DNA from 2 places in the Mesorhizobium maamorense genome. Region 1 is predicted to be linked to the other one. Evidence: riboswitches for the same ligand, from Rfam matches in the RefSeq annotation. Region 1 holds a riboswitch; the other holds the start of a gene.

The links. Region 1 has a riboswitch for S-adenosylmethionine ahead of ACIU1A_RS24590 (homoserine O-acetyltransferase). Riboswitches for the same ligand answer to the same signal wherever they lie in the genome.
Positions count from the first base shown of each region.
Region 2: another riboswitch for S-adenosylmethionine. It lies ahead of ACIU1A_RS32040 (O-succinylhomoserine sulfhydrylase); the one in region 1 lies ahead of ACIU1A_RS24590 (homoserine O-acetyltransferase).

Region 1 covers NZ_CP173356.1:4,911,694-4,919,900, reverse strand. Annotated here, with positions in the region: gene metW (methionine biosynthesis protein MetW) at 1-64, opposite strand, end outside; gene ACIU1A_RS24590 (homoserine O-acetyltransferase) at 123-1,292, opposite strand; SAM riboswitch at 1,414-1,491, opposite strand; gene hisC (histidinol-phosphate transaminase) at 1,628-2,737, shown strand; gene ACIU1A_RS24580 (prephenate/arogenate dehydrogenase family protein) at 2,744-3,679, shown strand; gene ACIU1A_RS24575 (sugar kinase) at 3,676-4,605, opposite strand; gene ACIU1A_RS24570 (DUF2125 domain-containing protein) at 4,615-5,613, opposite strand; gene ACIU1A_RS24565 (gamma-glutamylcyclotransferase) at 5,751-6,272, shown strand; gene ACIU1A_RS24560 (aldo/keto reductase) at 6,391-7,338, shown strand; gene ACIU1A_RS24555 (LysE family translocator) at 7,480-8,052, shown strand; gene ACIU1A_RS24550 (1-acyl-sn-glycerol-3-phosphate acyltransferase) at 8,093-8,207, opposite strand, start outside.
Region 2 covers NZ_CP173356.1:6,441,948-6,450,154, reverse strand. Annotated here, with positions in the region: gene chvE (multiple monosaccharide ABC transporter substrate-binding protein) at 1-486, shown strand, start outside; gene mmsA (multiple monosaccharide ABC transporter ATP-binding protein) at 584-2,116, shown strand; gene mmsB (multiple monosaccharide ABC transporter permease) at 2,113-3,405, shown strand; gene araD1 (AraD1 family protein) at 3,605-4,597, shown strand; gene ACIU1A_RS32050 (ABC transporter substrate-binding protein) at 4,816-5,589, opposite strand; gene ACIU1A_RS32045 (2'-deoxycytidine 5'-triphosphate deaminase) at 5,688-6,782, opposite strand; SAM riboswitch at 6,860-6,937, shown strand; gene ACIU1A_RS32040 (O-succinylhomoserine sulfhydrylase) at 6,995-8,182, shown strand; gene ACIU1A_RS32035 (BrnA antitoxin family protein) at 8,204-8,207, opposite strand, start outside.

The DNA of each region.
Region 1 (8,207 bases):
ATTGCGGCGGGATCAGACCGGCGATCACCTCGAGATCGACGCGCTGGGCGCGGTTGACGCTCATGGCTTGCCCCTTGTCGTGGTGCGTGACCCTTGATGGACAGGTCTGCAATTTTGCGGGGTCATGCGCCGAGCCCTCTCGCTCGCGCGGCCGAGCCGATGAAGCCATTGATGGCGGCGAACAGTTCCGGCTCGTCGAGCAGGAAGGCGTCGTGCCCGCGATCGGTCTCGATCTCGACGAAGGACACCGACGCGCCGGCGGCATTCAGCGCATGGACGATCGAGCGGCTCTCCTCGGTCGGGAACAGCCAATCCGAGGTGAACGACACCAGGCAGAAGCGGGTCTTGGTGCCGGCAAAAGCATCGGCCAGCCTGCCGCCGTGGTCGGCGGCGAGGTCGAAATAGTCCATGGACCGCGTCATATAGAGATAGGAATTGGCGTCGAAGCGGTCGACGAAAGTCATGCCCTGGTGACGCAGATAGCTCTCGATCTGGAAATCGGCGTCGAAGCCGAAGGTCAGCGCTTCGCGGTCCTGCAGGTTGCGGCCGAACTTCCGGTGCAAGGCTGCTTCCGACAGGTAGGTGATGTGGGCGGCCATGCGCGCCACGGCGAGCCCCTTTTCCGGGCGTTTGCCGTGGTCGAAATACTTGCCGCCATGCCACTCGGGGTCGGCCATCACGGCCTGCCGGCCGACCTCGTGGAAAGCGATGTTCTGCGAGGAATGCCGCGCGCCGGTGGCGATCGGCAGCGCCGAGAAAACACGCTCCGGATAGCTCGACGCCCATTGCAGCACCTGCATGCCGCCCATCGACCCGCCGAGCACGCAAAACAGTTTTTCGATGCCGAAATGATCGATCAGCATCTGCTGGGCACGCACCATGTCGCGGATGGTGATGACCGGAAGGTCGAGCCCATAAGGCTTGCCGGTGGCGGGATTGGTGGATGCCGGGCCGGTGGAACCGAGGCAGCCGCCGATGACGTTTGAGCAGATGACGAAGAAACGGTTGGTGTCGATGATCTTGCCGGGGCCGATCAGCACTTCCCACCAACCCGGCTTGCCGGTCACTGGATTGGTGCTGGCCACATGCTGGTCGCCGGTCAATGCGTGGCAGACGAGAATGGCGTTGGAACGGGCGTCATTCAGCGTGCCGTAGGTCTGGTAGGCGATCTGGAACGGCGACAGCAGCGTGCCGGCGTCGAGCTTGAGCGGCTTGTCGGCGCCGAAGCGCACGACCGGACTCGACGGTTGGTCTGCCTCGTTGTTGGTTCTGCCAGCGCGCTGAGCGGCCATCTCGTCTCTCTTGCTGCACCCTTGCCTTTTACGGAAATCGCTACCGATGTCAGCGCGGCCGATGCGTTCGTCCGGCCGGGCGCGGACAATAAAAAACCGGCAATGCCTTCGCAAAGCCGGTTACGTCGCGCAAACGGCCCTTTAGCGAATTGTTTAACGTGGCTGCAAGCCGACCGGCCAAATCACCACGGAACTGTCGCTGCCCTTCTAGAACTCACCTGCCTCGCCGTCAATGCCGCCTGCTGGCACCACTGCCACCTCTCGACATTGCCGGCCATGGCTTGTATTTCCGCAGCGGCTTCCAGGATGGAGGCGTTCTCGACGGATTTTGCGATATGAGCCAGACCTCGGACAAGGCACGTCCAACCCCGCGCGCGGGCATCATGGACATCCAGGCCTATGTGCCGGGCAAGAGCTCGGCCCCCGCCGGTGTGGACAAGGTCCACAAGCTGTCGTCGAACGAGAACCCGCTCGGCCCCTCGCCGAAGGCAATCGAGGCCGCGCGCGAAGTCGCCGCCAAGCTCGACGTCTATCCCGACGGCACCGCCCGGCGCCTGCGCGAAGCAATCGCCGAGGTGCATGGTCTGAACGCACAGAACATCATCTGTTCCAACGGCTCCGACGAGATCCTCGGCCTGCTGGCGCAGACTTATCTCGCGCCCGGCGACGAGGCCATATTCACCGAACACGCCTTCATGGTCTACAAGATCTACATCCAGTCGGCGGGTGCGACGCCTGTCGCGGTCAAGGAGACCCAGGAGCGCGCCGACATCGATGCGATCCTGGCGGCTGTCACGCCACGTACGAAGATCGTGTTCCTCGCCAATCCCAACAATCCAACCGGCACTTACGTGCCGTTCCAGGAGGTGCGCCGCCTGCATGCCGGCCTGCCGAAGAACGTGCTTCTGGTGCTCGATGCCGCCTATGCCGAATATGTCAGGCGCAACGACTATGAGGCCGGCATCGAGCTCGCGGGCAGCTCTCAGAACGTGGTCATGACCCGCACCTTCTCCAAGATCGGACTTGGCGGGGCGCGGATCGGATGGATGTATGGGCCGATGCACATCGTCGACGCGATCAACCGCATACGCGGTCCCTTCAACGTCAATGCGACCGCGATCGAGGCCGGCATCGCCGCCGTCCGCGACCGCGCCCATATCGAGCGTAGCGTCGCGCATAACGAGACCTGGCTGGCCTGGCTGAGCGAACAGATGACCGGGCTCGGGTTGCGGGTGACGCCGAGCGTCGGCAATTTCCTCCTCATTCATTTTCCCGACGACGGCAAGCATTCGGCCGCGGCGGCGGACGATTATCTCACCCAGCGCGGCTACATACTGCGGCGTGTTTCGGGCTATGGCTTTCCCAACGCACTGCGCATGACGGTCGGCACCGAGGAGGCCAATCGCGGCGTTGTCGCGGCACTCACGACATTCCTGAAAAGCTAGAACGCCATGGCATCACCGATGTTCGAAAAGATCGCGCTGGTCGGCATCGGCCTGATCGGCTCGTCGCTGGCCCGCGTCATCCGCCGCGAGGGCCTGGCCGGCCATGTCGCCATCTCGACGCGCAGCGCCGCGACGCTGGCGCGGGCGCAAGAGCTTGGGCTGGGCTCCTCCTACACCATAGATGCCAAGGAAGCGGTCCGCGATGCCGACCTGGTCATCGTCTCGGTGCCGGTCGGCTCGTCCGGCGCGGTGGCGCAAGAGATCGCGCCGGCGCTGAAGAGGGGCGCCATCGTCACCGATGTCGGCTCGACCAAGGCTTCCGTGATCGCGCAGATGCAGCCGCATATACCCGGTGGGGTGCATTTCATTCCCGGCCATCCGCTGGCCGGCACGGAGAAATCAGGCCCCGATGCCGGTTTCGCCGACCTCTTCGACAACCGCTGGTGCATTTTCACCCCGCTGCCGGGCACGGATCCGGACGCGCTGGAAAGGCTTTCCGAATTCTGGCGCCGTTGTGGCGCCAACATCGACACGATGGATCCACAGCATCACGACATGACGCTGGCCATCGTCTCGCATTTGCCGCACATCATCGCCTACAACATCGTCGGCACCGCCGATGACCTGGAATCGGTGACCAAGACGGAAGTCATCAAATATTCCGCTTCCGGTTTCCGCGACTTCACGCGTCTCGCCGCCTCCGATCCGACCATGTGGCGGGATGTGTGCCTGCACAACAAGGACGCGATCCTGGAAATGCTGGCGCGGTTCTCGGAGGACCTGGCTTTTCTGCAGCGGGCGATCCGCTGGGGCGACGGCGACAAGCTGTTCGACCTGTTCACCCGCACCCGCGCCGTGCGCCGCTCGATCATCGAGGCCGGCCAGGACATCGACGTGCCGGATTTCGGCCGCCAGGCGGTCGAGCATCCGGCGAAAAACTAGGCTCCTTCAGGCCAGGTCGCCGCCATCATCGCCAGTGTCTCGGCCCGGCCCGGCGCGCCCAGCCTGCCGCCGAAGCGCTGACATTTGAGCGCCGCGGCCGCGCTGGCAAAGCGCAGCGCCTGCTCGATCGGCATGGCTTGCGCCAATCCAGCTGCGAATGCGCCATGAAAGACGTCGCCGGCTGCCAGCGTATCCACCACCTTGACCTTTGGCGCAGCGACGTGACGTACGCAACCGGCCTGCCTGTCGTACCACCAGGTTCCGGCGCCGCCGGCGGTTACCGCGACGAAAGCGTCGGTGCACGAGGCAAGGTCGGCGCATGCGGCCTGCGGGTCCAGCGCCTGGCCGCAGACGATGCGCGCCGCCGGTTCGGAGGCGACGATGTGCGAGGCGAGCGGCAACAGCCGCTCCAGCACTGCCAATGGCGTGGTGTCGGCATCGAGGATCCCAGGGCGGCCGGCAGCGCGCGCGGCGCTGAGCGCCAGCGCTGCCGCACCCGGCCAGCGCACATCGGCCAGCACGGCATCGAAAGCGGTGAGATCGGCGACCGGCAAGCCGTCGGGATCGGCCTGGGCACGCTGATCGTAGAAAGGCACGATGATGCGCTCGCCATGGCCGTCGACGAGGATGGCGGCCAGCGCCGAGGACGCTCCGGCGACGCGACGGACGAGGCTGCAATCAACGCCCTCCGCCTCGATGCCCGATATCAGCTGGTCGCCGACCTGATCATCGCCGGCGCTCGCCCAAAGCCACACTTCGGCGCCCAGCCGGCGTGCGGCGCAGGCGGCACTCGTGGCCATGCCGGAAGCGATCTGGACGCCATCGGCGGCCATGAACTTGCCCTGATGGATGGGAAGCGCTTCGACGCGAAGAATGGTGTCGAGCGTCAGCGCGCCGACGCTCAGGAGTTTTGCCGGTCTGTCCATTGGGGATGCTTAGTCGACCGGCTTGATCTTGCCCAGCGGGATAAAGCCGAGCGAGGCCTTGCCCTTGACCACGTTGAGCGGCATCGACGGTTCGTTGCCGAGCAGCGCCAGGGCGGCAAAGCCTTGTTCGATCTGGTTCTTCTGTTCGGGTATGGCGGCCCCGAGAATGGCGGCCACGGCTTTCGGGTCTTTCAGTCTGATCATCAGATCGGCATCGACCAGGCCCTCGGCGTCGACCGCCAGCGGCCCGGAAACGGTGACGTGCGCCGTGCCCGACGACAAATCGAGCCTGCGGATCTCGACGGCCTGGCCGCGCAGGCTTTTCAGTTGCGTGCCGATCAGGGCCAGGCCGTTCTTCAGCGTCGCCTCGCCACTGGCGTCGAGCGGCGGCAGGACGCGGCCCCCGATCGCATCGGGGTCGATCTCCAGATCGCCGAAGCTGCCGATATAGTCGATATCCCTGCCGTTCGGCTGCAGCTGGCCCGCCGCCTTGCCGGCGCTGAACAGTTGCACCGGATCGGTGTCGTCGGCCGGATCGGTCTGGCCGGACAGGCCCTCGGCCGTGAGCGAAATGCGTCGCGGCAGCGGCCATGAGAGCTTGACGTTGGCCTTAAGATCATCCCAGTCGATCCACAGCGGCACCATGCCCGGAACCGAGGTCCTGAGCGGACCGCGCAGGTCCGCGACCGGCGACAGCGGCTGGATGATCTGGGCGACGGCGTTGAAGGAGCCGGCAGAGGCGGCAAGGTTCTTGGCGTCGTCCTCATAAGCAAGATTGTCGCAGGAGACGGCGAAGCTCAGGGGATAACCGCTGACCTGGAGATTGGCGCAGCCGGCCTCGATGCCACTCTTGTTGAGCGTGGCGATCGCCTTGTCGGCTTCGCTCCGGACCCTGTCGGCGAGATAGAACCAGCCGCCGCTGTACATGGCGAACAGCGCGATGACAAACGCTGCAAGCCAGAACAGGCGGCGGCGATGCTTCGGCTGGCGTTCGTCAGTGGACGTCATGCTGCGGTTCTCGTTCACGCATGGGGGCTGTGGGCGGGCTGTCGATTCTGGCAACGACAATAGGTAGACAGAGATGGACGGAAAAAACACCGATTCCGGTGTGGTGTTGCCATTCTTACGCAATCAGGCACGGCGATATGGGCGATTTTTGGGTGTTTGGCTATGGTTCGTTGATATGGCGGCCGGGGTTCGCGCATATCGAGACAAGGCGGGCGCGCCTGCATGGCTATCGTCGCGCGCTGTGCGTCTATTCCTTCGTGCATCGCGGCACGCGGGAACGTCCGGGGCTGGTGCTCGGCCTTGACCGCGGGGGTTCCTGCGTCGGGCTGGCTTTCCGGGTGCCGGGCGAGTTGCGGGACGAGGTCATCGCCTATCTGCGTGAGCGCGAGCTGGTCACCAATGTCTATCTCGAGCGCATGCTCAATGTCCGCCTTGACGGCGGCGGCACGGTCGAGGCCGTGGCCTATATCGTCGACCGCAATCATGAGCAGTATGCCGGTGCGCTCGATGCGGCCCACGCCGCTGATGTGGTGCGCGGCGCTGTCGGCCAATCCGGCAACAATGAGGACTATGTGTCGAGCACGCTGGACCATCTCCGGGCGCTCGGCATCCGCGATCACTGGTTGGAAGACGTGGCCAGGCGGATCGCGCCTTTGTGAAGCGCTGGCTTGCGGAAAAATCCGGCGAGGTCTTTGACCTCGATGCGGCGAGACCTAGGTTAGGCTCCGACTCTCAACGGGCGATAGCCGCCCAATCCCACCAACACGGAGATCAGCCTTGCAGAAACGCCGTCTCGGTCGCACCGACCTTTCCATCGCGCCGCTGGTTCTGGGCGGCAATGTCTTCGGCTGGACCGCCGACGAGAAGACGTCGTTCGACCTGCTCGACCGCTTCGTCGGCGCCGGCCTGAACGCGGTCGACACAGCGGACGCCTATTCGCGCTGGGTGCCCGGCCACGAGGGCGGTGAATCGGAAACCATCATCGGCAAATGGATGAAGGACCGCGGCAACCGCGACAAGGTCGTGGTGATCACCAAAGTGGGCTCAGACATGGGGCAGGGCCACAAGGACCTGTCCGCCGCTTACATCGAAAAGGCCGTCGATGCATCGCTGAAGCGGCTTCAGACCGAGTTCATCGATCTTTATCTGTCGCACTGGCCGGATCCAACCACGCCCTATGAGGAAACCCTCGGCGCCTATGAAAAGCTCCTCGCCAAGGGCAAGATCCGTTATGCCGGCTGCTCGAATCTCGACGCCGGCCAGTTGCGCGCCGCGCTCGACGTGGCAAGCCTGCGCAGCCTGCCGCGCTATGAAGTGCTGCAGCCGGAATACAATCTCTACGACCGCTCGTCGTTCGATGGCCCGCTGCGCGATCTCTGCATGGCGGAGGACATCGGCGTGATCACCTATTTCAGCCTGGCCAAGGGTTTCTTGAGCGGCAAATACCGCAGCGAGGCCGATCTCGGTCAAAGCCCGCGCGGCGGCGGCGTGAAAGATTACCTCAATGCGCGCGGTATGCGCATCCTCGCGGCACTCGACGCGGTGTCCGCCAGGCATTCGGCCAAACAGGCGGAAGTGGCGCTTGCCTGGGTCATTGCCCGGCCCGGCGTCACCGCGCCTATCGCCAGCGCCACCAAGCCTGAACAGATGGACAGCCTGATCAAGGCGGTGTCGCTGGAGCTGAGCGCCGACGACATGGCCGAGCTCGACAAGGCGAGCGGCTGAGCCGTCAGCAGCGCGCACGATCGTCCAAGACGGTCGCCCCGACCTTGCCATACCGTCATTGACGCTTGGCAAGACAGGAGGCGCGGATGGCAGGCCCGCTTTTTTTCGCAGCCGGATCTGTGGCGTCAGCTCGTTGCGCTGATGCTTGCCGCCACGGCCGTCATGGGCAGCCCGGGACCGGCGACGATAAGCGTCACCGCCGTCGGCGCGGCGTTCGGCCTGCGCCGTTCCCTGAGCTACGCCTTGGGAGTCATCCTGGGCACGATCGCCGTGCTTCTGCTCGTGACAAGCGGGGTGAGCGCCATGCTTGTCGCGATGCCGCGGCTCGCGCCGCTGCTTGTCGCGGCGTCGGCTGCCTATATCCTCTATCTCGCGTTCAAGATTGCCAGCGCGCCGCCCCTGGCGGCGGATGCCGGCGAGGCCGCGCGACCGACATTCACCGGCGGGTTCCTGCTGGCGGTGGCCAACCCGAAGGCTTATGTGGCCATCGCCGCGGTGTTCGCCGGCGCGTCCGCGGATTCGGGCGCCGGCGCCATCGGCACCGGGCCGAAGCTGACCGCTCTCGCATTCATGATCGTCGCCATCCATGCCGTGTGGCTGCTTGCGGGCGCTGCTTTCGCGCGCTTTCTTCGCAGGCCGGTGGCTTCGCGCATCATCAATCTGGTCTTTGCCGCGACGCTGGTGCTGACGACCGCACTGGCTGTGTTCGCTTGAACGTTGCGCGAGCCGCCATCGGCGCGCCGAAGGCCGCACTTCAGGCTTTGGCGCCGAGTTCCCGCAGCCGCTTGACCGCCGTCGGCGGCAAGGCGGGCGGATTGGGTGCACGGGACGCGTCGATGAGGAACTGGTCGCAGGCGGTTTCGGTTTCG
Region 2 (8,207 bases), 1.5 Mb from region 1:
GGCCAGACCGGCATGGACAAGGTCGGCACGCTGCGCTGGCTCGCCGCCACCGCCCAGGCGCGCATGGACAATCTGCTGTCGGCCAACTATTCGGACGGCAGCCGCGTCGATGGCGTTCTGTCGCCCTATGACGGCCTGTCGCGCGGCATCACCGCCTCGCTGCGCGCCGTCGGTTACGGCACGGAGGCTCAGCCGTGGCCGATCGTGACCGGCCAGGACGCCGAGACCGCCTCGGTCAAGCTGATCATCTCGGGCGAGCAGTACTCGACCGTGTTCAAGGACACCCGTGAACTGGCCAAGGCCACCGTCGAGCTCGTCGACAAGGTGCTCTCTGGCGGCAAGCCGGAAGGCCTCGACACCAAGACCTACAACAACGACGTCAAGGTCGTTCCCTCGATCCTGCTGACGCCGCATGAGGTCGACAAGTCGAACTACCAGGCTCTGGTCGTCGATTCCGGCTACATCAAGGCCGACGAACTGAAGTAAATTCGGTTGCATAGCCAGGGGTCCTGCGTAACGCAGGGCCCCTTTTCGTTCACCAGCGACCCCGGTATGTTGCGGGTCTCGCAGGAGCACTTTACCCATGGCCTCGACGATTTTGGAGATGCAGGACATCACCAAGACGTTTCCCGGCGTCAAAGCGCTGTCGAACGTGAACCTTCGGGTCGAGGAAGGCGAGATCCACGCCGTGGTCGGCGAGAACGGCGCCGGCAAATCGACGCTGATGAAGGTACTGTCGGGCGTCTATCCCTCCGGCACCTATGATGGCCAGATCATCTTTCAGGGCCAGGAATGCCAGTTCAAAGGCATTCATGACAGCGAACGCAAGGGCATCGTCATCATCCACCAGGAGCTTGCGCTGGTGCCGATGCTGTCGATCGCCGAAAACATTTTCCTTGGCAACGAACACGCCCGATACGGCGTCATCGATTGGAACGCCAACGAGGCGCGCACCAGCGCCCTGCTGAAGAAGGTGGGCCTCAAGGAGGACCCCAAGACGCTGATCACCAATATCGGTGTCGGCAAGCAGCAGCTGGTCGAGATCGCCAAGGCGCTGAGCAAGGAGGTCAAGCTCCTGATCCTCGACGAGCCGACGGCGTCACTCAGCGAAAAGGACAGCCAGGCGCTGCTCGATCTTCTGCTCGAATTCAAGCGACAAGGCATGACCTCGATCCTGATCTCGCACAAGCTCAACGAGGTGAACCGGGTCGCCGACAAGGTGACCGTCATCCGCGACGGGCGAACCATCGAGACGCTGTCCAGGAAGGACATCTCGGAAGACCGCATCATCACCTCGATGGTCGGCCGTTCGCTCGACGACCGCTATCCGCCGCGCGAGCCCGATATCGGCGAGGTCGTGTTCGAGGTGAAGAACTGGTCGGTCTATCACCCGCTCCACGCCGAGCGGCAGGTGATCAAGGGCATCGACATCAATGTGCGCAAGGGCGAGGTGGTCGGCATTGCCGGGCTGATGGGCGCCGGACGAACCGAATTCGCCATGAGCCTGTTCGGCCGCTCCTATGGGCGCCGCATCACCGGCGAGGTGCTGCTCAAGGGCAAGCCGATCGACGTCTCCTCTGTGAGCAGGGCGGTCGAACACGGCATTGCCTATGTGACCGAGGATCGCAAGACCTACGGCCTCAACCTCATCGACCATATCAAGCATAACATTACGCTGGCCAATCTCGGCGGCGTGTCGCGCCACAGCGTGATCGATGATTTGCGCGAGCTTGCCGTCGCCAACGACTATCGCAAGCAGACCAACATCCGCGCCTCCAGCGTCTATCAGATGACCGGCAATCTTTCCGGCGGCAACCAGCAGAAGGTGGTGCTGTCGAAATGGCTGTTCGCCGACCCGGAAGTGCTGATCCTGGACGAGCCGACGCGCGGCATCGATGTCGGCGCCAAATATGAAATCTATACGATCATCGCGCGCCTTGCGGCCGAAGGTAAGGCGATCGTGGTCATCTCGTCGGAAATGCCAGAACTGCTCGGCATCACCGACCGCATCTATGTCATGAACGAAGGCCGCATCGTCGGCGAAATGCCCGCGGCGGACGCAAGCCAAGAAAGAATAATGCGCGCCATCGTTCGGGGAGAAGGAAAAGCAGCATGAGCACGGAAAGCGCCCCCGCCCCGCAAAGCAACGTCGCCGAAGATGTAGGGCAGCGTCCACGCATCGCCGTATCGGCGCTGGCGACGAACCTGCGCGAATACGGCCTGATCCTGGCGCTGATCGCCATCATGGTGTTCTTCCAGTTCACCACCTCGGGAACGCTGTTCAAGCCGGTGAACCTGAGCAATCTGGTGCAGCAGAACTCCTTCATCATCGTGATGGCGCTCGGCATGCTGCTGGTCATCGTATCGGGCCATATCGACCTCAGCGTGGGGTCCGTGGCCGGCTTCATCGGCGCGCTGGCGGCGATGATGATGGTGATCTGGCCTCTCGGCATATTCAGCAACCCGCTGGTGGTCTCCATCGTCTGCCTGATCGTGGGCGGCCTCATCGGCGCGGCGCAAGGCTACTGGATCGCCTATCACCGAATACCGAGCTTCATCGTGACGCTGGCCGGCATGCTGATCTTCCGCGGCATCTGCCAGGCGCTGCTCGGCGGCGGATCTTCGGTCGGGCCGCTGCCGCCCGAGTTCAAGGCACTCAGCTCCGGCTTCATTCCAGATGTCATCGGACCGCTGACGCTGATCCCGCCAACGGTGAATGCAGCCGGCAAGACGATTATGGGCAGCGGCCTGACGCTGCACATGACGACGATCGTGCTGGGCCTGATCGCCGTGCTGGCCTATGCCTATTTCGGGCTACGGACGCGACGCAAACGCGAACGCCACGGCTATGAGGCCGAGCCCTTTACCCTGTTCGTCATCAAGACGCTGGTCGGCAGCGCGCTGGCGCTGTTCCTGGTCTACCAGTTCGCCAGCTATCGGGGCCTGCCGGTGGTGCTGCTCGTCATGGGCCTGCTGATCTCGCTGTTCGTCTTCGTCACCAAGCGCATGACGATCGGCCGCCGCATCTATGCGATGGGCGGCAATGCCAAGGCCGCGCAGCTGTCGGGCATCAAGACCGAGCGGCTGACGCTTTACGTGTTCGTCAATATGGGCGTGCTGTCGGCGCTTGGCGGCCTGATCATCGCGGCGCGCCTTGGCCAGGCCGTGCCGGCGGCAGGCCTCGGCAGCGAGCTCGACGTCATCGCCGCGGTGTTCATCGGCGGCGCCTCGGCGATGGGCGGCGTCGGTCAGGTCATCGGCGCGGTGGTCGGCGGCTTTATCATGGGCGTGATGAACAACGGCATGTCGATCATGGGCGTCAATGTCGACTGGCAGCAAGTGGTCAAGGGCCTGGTGCTGCTCGGCGCCGTGATCTTCGACGTCTACAACAAGAACAAGGCCTGAACAGGCTTCAGGCGAGGCAAGCAGGAGGCATACGGTCGCGGCGCTGCCGGCAATTCGCCGGCTTGAAAAAGTCCTTCAGGGACCGGGCTCGCGAGCGCAATCCGGACGACGAGTTCAACCCGTGGCACGGCCAGTCCGAGCCGCGCAGGTCAGGGTTTGCCAGAAGGCAGCCATGCCAAGATATGAGAGAGGACTGATCATGCTGATCTCGCAGATTCTCGACGACGCCGAGACCATCCGTGTCGTTGCACGCACGGGCGGCAAAACCCGGATCATCAACGGCGCGCGCAGCGTCTATTCGCTGGCGATGGAAGCCGCTCGTACCGGCGTGGGCCTTGCCGCGCTGATCGAACGCAAGGGACTTGGCGAGACCGTCGATCTCGACGCCGCCTACAAGAAGGGGCGGCTGCTGTCGCCGATCAATCATCCCGATCCGGCGCATCTGCATCTGACCGGCACGGGGCTCACGCATCTCGGCTCGGCGGCAACGCGCGATTCCATGCACAAGAAGCTCAGCACCGACGGCGAAGAGCAGCTCACCGATTCCATGAAGATGTTCCGCATGGGGCTGGAAGGCGGCAAACCCGCGAAAGGTCAGATCGGGGTGCAGCCGGAATGGTTCTACAAGGGCAATGGCACGATGGCCGTGGCGCCGGGTGCCGCGCTCCTGTCACCGGCCTTCGCCAAGGACGCCGGCGAGGAGCCCGAGGTTGCCGGCATCTATGTCATCGGCGACGACGGCGCGCCGTTCCGGGTCGGCTTCACGCTGTCGAACGAATTTTCCGACCATGTGACCGAACGCGTGAACTACCTCTTCCTCGCCCATTCCAAGCTGCGCAACGCCTCCTTCGGACCTGAGATCCTGGTCGGCGACCTGCCCGCCGACATCAGGGGCTCCTCACGCATCTGGCGCGACAGCAAGTTGATGTGGGAAAAGCCGTTCCTGTCGGGCGAAGCGAACATGTCGCACACCATCGCCAATCTCGAACACCACCATTTCAAATATTCGGCTTTCCGCCAGCCGGGCGACGTGCATGTGCACATGTTCGGCACCGCGACCCTGTCCTTCGCCGACGGCATCAAGACCGAGGCCGGCGACGTGTTCGAGATCGAGGCCGGCGATTTCGGCCTGCCGCTGCGCAACCCGCTCGAAATCGAAAAGCCGGTGAAGGTGGCGGTGAAGGCGCTGTGAGGGTGGCCATCATTTCCTTCTCCCCCTGTGGGATCCGAAGGACGGGGCGAGACCCGTGGCTCGCCCCAGGGCAGTGGCTCAGCGCGCAGCGCCGAGACGGATGAGGGGTGCTGGCTGAAGTGAGGCGTTGGCGTTCCCTGGAACACCCCCCTCATCCGACCTCGCTTCGCGAGGCCACCTTCTCCCACAAGGGGAGAAGGTAAGAAGCGTCTCAGATCTCAATAAATATCGAAATCGAAATACTTGTCCTTGATCTTCTTGTAGGTGCCGTCGGCGACGATGGCGTCGATGGCTGCGTTGAGCTTGTCGCGCAGCGCCGTATCCTCGAGACGCACGGCAATGCCGGCTTCGGTCTCGGTGCCCTTGACGTCGCCGACCATCTTGCAGCAACCGTCGCTCGCCTTCTTCATCCAGTCCATCAGCACGAACTTGTCGGAAAGGACGGCATCGAGGCGGCCGTTCTGGAGATCGGTGATTGCCTCTTCCTGGGTCGGATAGAGCTTCGCTTCGGCGCCGGCCTTGCCATAGACGTCCTGGGCGTAATTGGCCTGCGTGGTCGCCGCCTGGGCGCCGACCGTCTTGCCGGTGAGTGCCGCCGGTTCGGTCGAGGCGATGTCGCTGTCCTTCAGGGCGACGAGCGACAGCGGCGTCGTATAATATTTGTGGGTGAACGCAACCTGCTTCTTGCGCTCCTCGGTGATGCTCATCGAAGCGATGATGGCGTCGAACTTCTTGGCCTGCAGCGCCGGGATAATGCCGTCCCAGTCCTGGGTGACGATCTCGCATTCGACCTTCATCTGCGCGCACAAGGCGTTGGCGATGTCGATGTCGAAGCCCTCGACCTTGCCGTCGGGCGTGATGGTGTTGAACGGCGGATAGGCGCCCTCGGTGCCGATCTTGATTTTCTCCGCCGCATGCGCCGACAGGGCGCCGGCACCAAGCGTCAGCATGGCGGCGGCGGCCGCCGATACGATCCATTTCGAAATCTGCATTTTCATTCCCCTTGAGCGCCGCCACGTCGGCGGCCGGCGAGGCAGCCAAGCATGGCGAGCCGGCGCAGGCAAGTATCTTGCCTGACGGTGATGAGCGTTCAGGGCGCGGCGCGAAAGTGCTTGGACAGCTTCAGGCCCTGCGCCTGGTAGTTCGAGCCGAGCTCGGTGCCGTAAAGCGCCTGCGGCCGCTTCAGCATATGCTCGTAGACCAGCCGGCCGACGATCTGGCCATGATCGAGGATGAACGGCACCTCATGGCTGCGCACTTCGAGCACGGCGCGGCTGCCGGTGCCGCCGGCCGCCGAGTGGCCGAAGCCCGGATCGAAGAAGCCGGCATAGTGGACACGGAACTCGCCCACCAGTGGATCGAAGGGCGTCATTTCGGCCGCGTAGAGCGGCGGCACATGCACCGCTTCCTGGCTGACGAGGATGTAGAACTCGTCCGGATCGAGCACCAACTCGCCGGCGCCGCTCTTGTGGATCGGCTCCCAGAAGTCGACGATCTCCTGCGCCGCGCGTTTGTCGACATCGACGAGGCCGGTATGGTGTTTGCCGCGATAGCCGACCAGCCCGTCACTGTCGCCGTTGAGATCGATCGACAATGCGATGCCGCCGCCGGAGATGTTCGGCGGTTCGGTGGCGACCAGCATTTCGGCCCGGTGCAATTGATGCAACTCTGCTTCCGAGAGCAGCGCATTGCCGGTGCGGAAGCGTATCTGCGAAAGGCGCGAGCCGGCGCGCACGACGATCGGGAAGGTGCGTGGGCTGACTTCGAGATAGAGCGGACCATGATAGCCGACGGCGATCTTGTCGAACTCGTGGCCGCGATCGGTCATCACGCGGGTGAAGATATCGAGCCGCCCGGTCGAGCTCTTGGGATTGGCGGACGCCGAAATTTCCGCCGGCAGCGCTAGGCTTTCGAGCAGGGGCACGATGTAGACGCAGCCGGTTTCCAAAACGGCGCCGTCGGCCAGGCTGATCTCGTGCAGCTTCAGCCGGTCGAGTTTTTCACTGACCTTGTGGTTGGGACCCGGCAGGAAGGACGCGCGCACCCGCCACGCCTTGTCGCCGAGCCTCAGATCAAGGCTGGCCGGCTGGATCTGGTCGGCGTCGAGCGCACGCGACGACTTCAGCGCGCCGGACTGGAACAGCGCCGCAATGTCCTGATCGGGAAGAATTCCTGTCTGCCGCAAAGTCTGGCTCCGCTCTGCTGGTACAAATCTCTTAATGAAGCCGGCAATTGACGCAAGCGTGGCGCGGGTCTAAAGGGTCGTTATCCCGTGGTGATTTGGCCGGTCGGCTTGCAGCCACGTTAAACAAGTCGCTAAAGGACCGTCGGGCCGCAAGGCCGCATGGACCGGTTGCGACTTTTTCGCGGCCGGTTTTTTTGTGTTTGGATAGGACGATGACGAGCAAGACGCGCAACTGGAAGCCTCAGACCGCACTCGTGCATGGCGGAACCCTGCGTTCCGGCTTCGGCGAGACTTCCGAGGCGATATACCTGACCCAGGGCTATGTCTATGAAACGGCCCAAGCCGCCGAAGCCCGCTTCAAGGGCGAGGAACCGGGCTTCATCTATTCGCGCTACGCCAATCCGACCGTCGACATGTTCGAGAAGCGCATGTGCGCGCTCGAAGGCGCCGAGGACGCGCGCGCCACCGCGTCCGGCATGGCGGCGGTGACGGCAGCCCTCCTGTGCAGCGTCAAGGCCGGCGATCATATCGTTGCGGCGCGCGCCCTGTTCGGCTCCTGCCGCTGGGTGGTCGAGACGCTGGCGCCGCGCTACGGCATCGAGGCGACGCTGGTCGACGGCACCGACATCGCCAATTGGGAAAAGGCGGTTCGGCCCAACACCAAGCTGTTTTTCCTGGAAAGCCCGACCAACCCGACGCTTGAGGTGGTGGACATCGCCGCCGTCGCTTCGCTTGCCAATTCGATCGGCGCGCGGCTGGTCGTGGACAATGTCTTCGCCACGCCGCTGCAGCAGAAGCCGTTGCAGCTCGGCGCGCATATCGTGGTCTATTCGGCGACCAAGCACATCGATGGCCAGGGCCGATGTCTCGGCGGCGTCATTCTGTCGGACAAGAAGTGGATCGACGAGAACCTGCACGATTATTTCCGCCATACCGGCCCCAGCCTGTCGCCGTTCAATGCCTGGACGCTGCTGAAGGGCCTGGAAACGCTGCCGCTGCGCGTGCGCCAGCAGACGGAGAGCGCCGGCAAGATCGCCGATTTCCTGGCCGAGCAGCCGGAGATCGCCCGCGTGATCTATCCCGGGCGCGCCGACCATCCGCAGGCTGACGTCGTGAAGAAGCAGATGTCGGGCGGCTCCACCCTGATCTGCTTTGACGTCAAGGGCGGCAAGCAGGGTGCCTTCGCCTTGCAGAACGCGCTCGACATCGTCCTGATCTCGAACAATCTCGGTGACGCCAAAAGCCTGATCACCCATCCGGCGACGACGACGCACAAGAACCTCAGCGACGAAGCGCGCGCCGAGCTCGGCATCGGACCCGGCACGCTCAGGCTGTCGGTCGGGTTGGAAGATACCGACGATTTGCTGGACGACATCGCGCAGGCGTTGAAGGCCCGATGAGGACTGGTGGCAGACCGAGGATTAC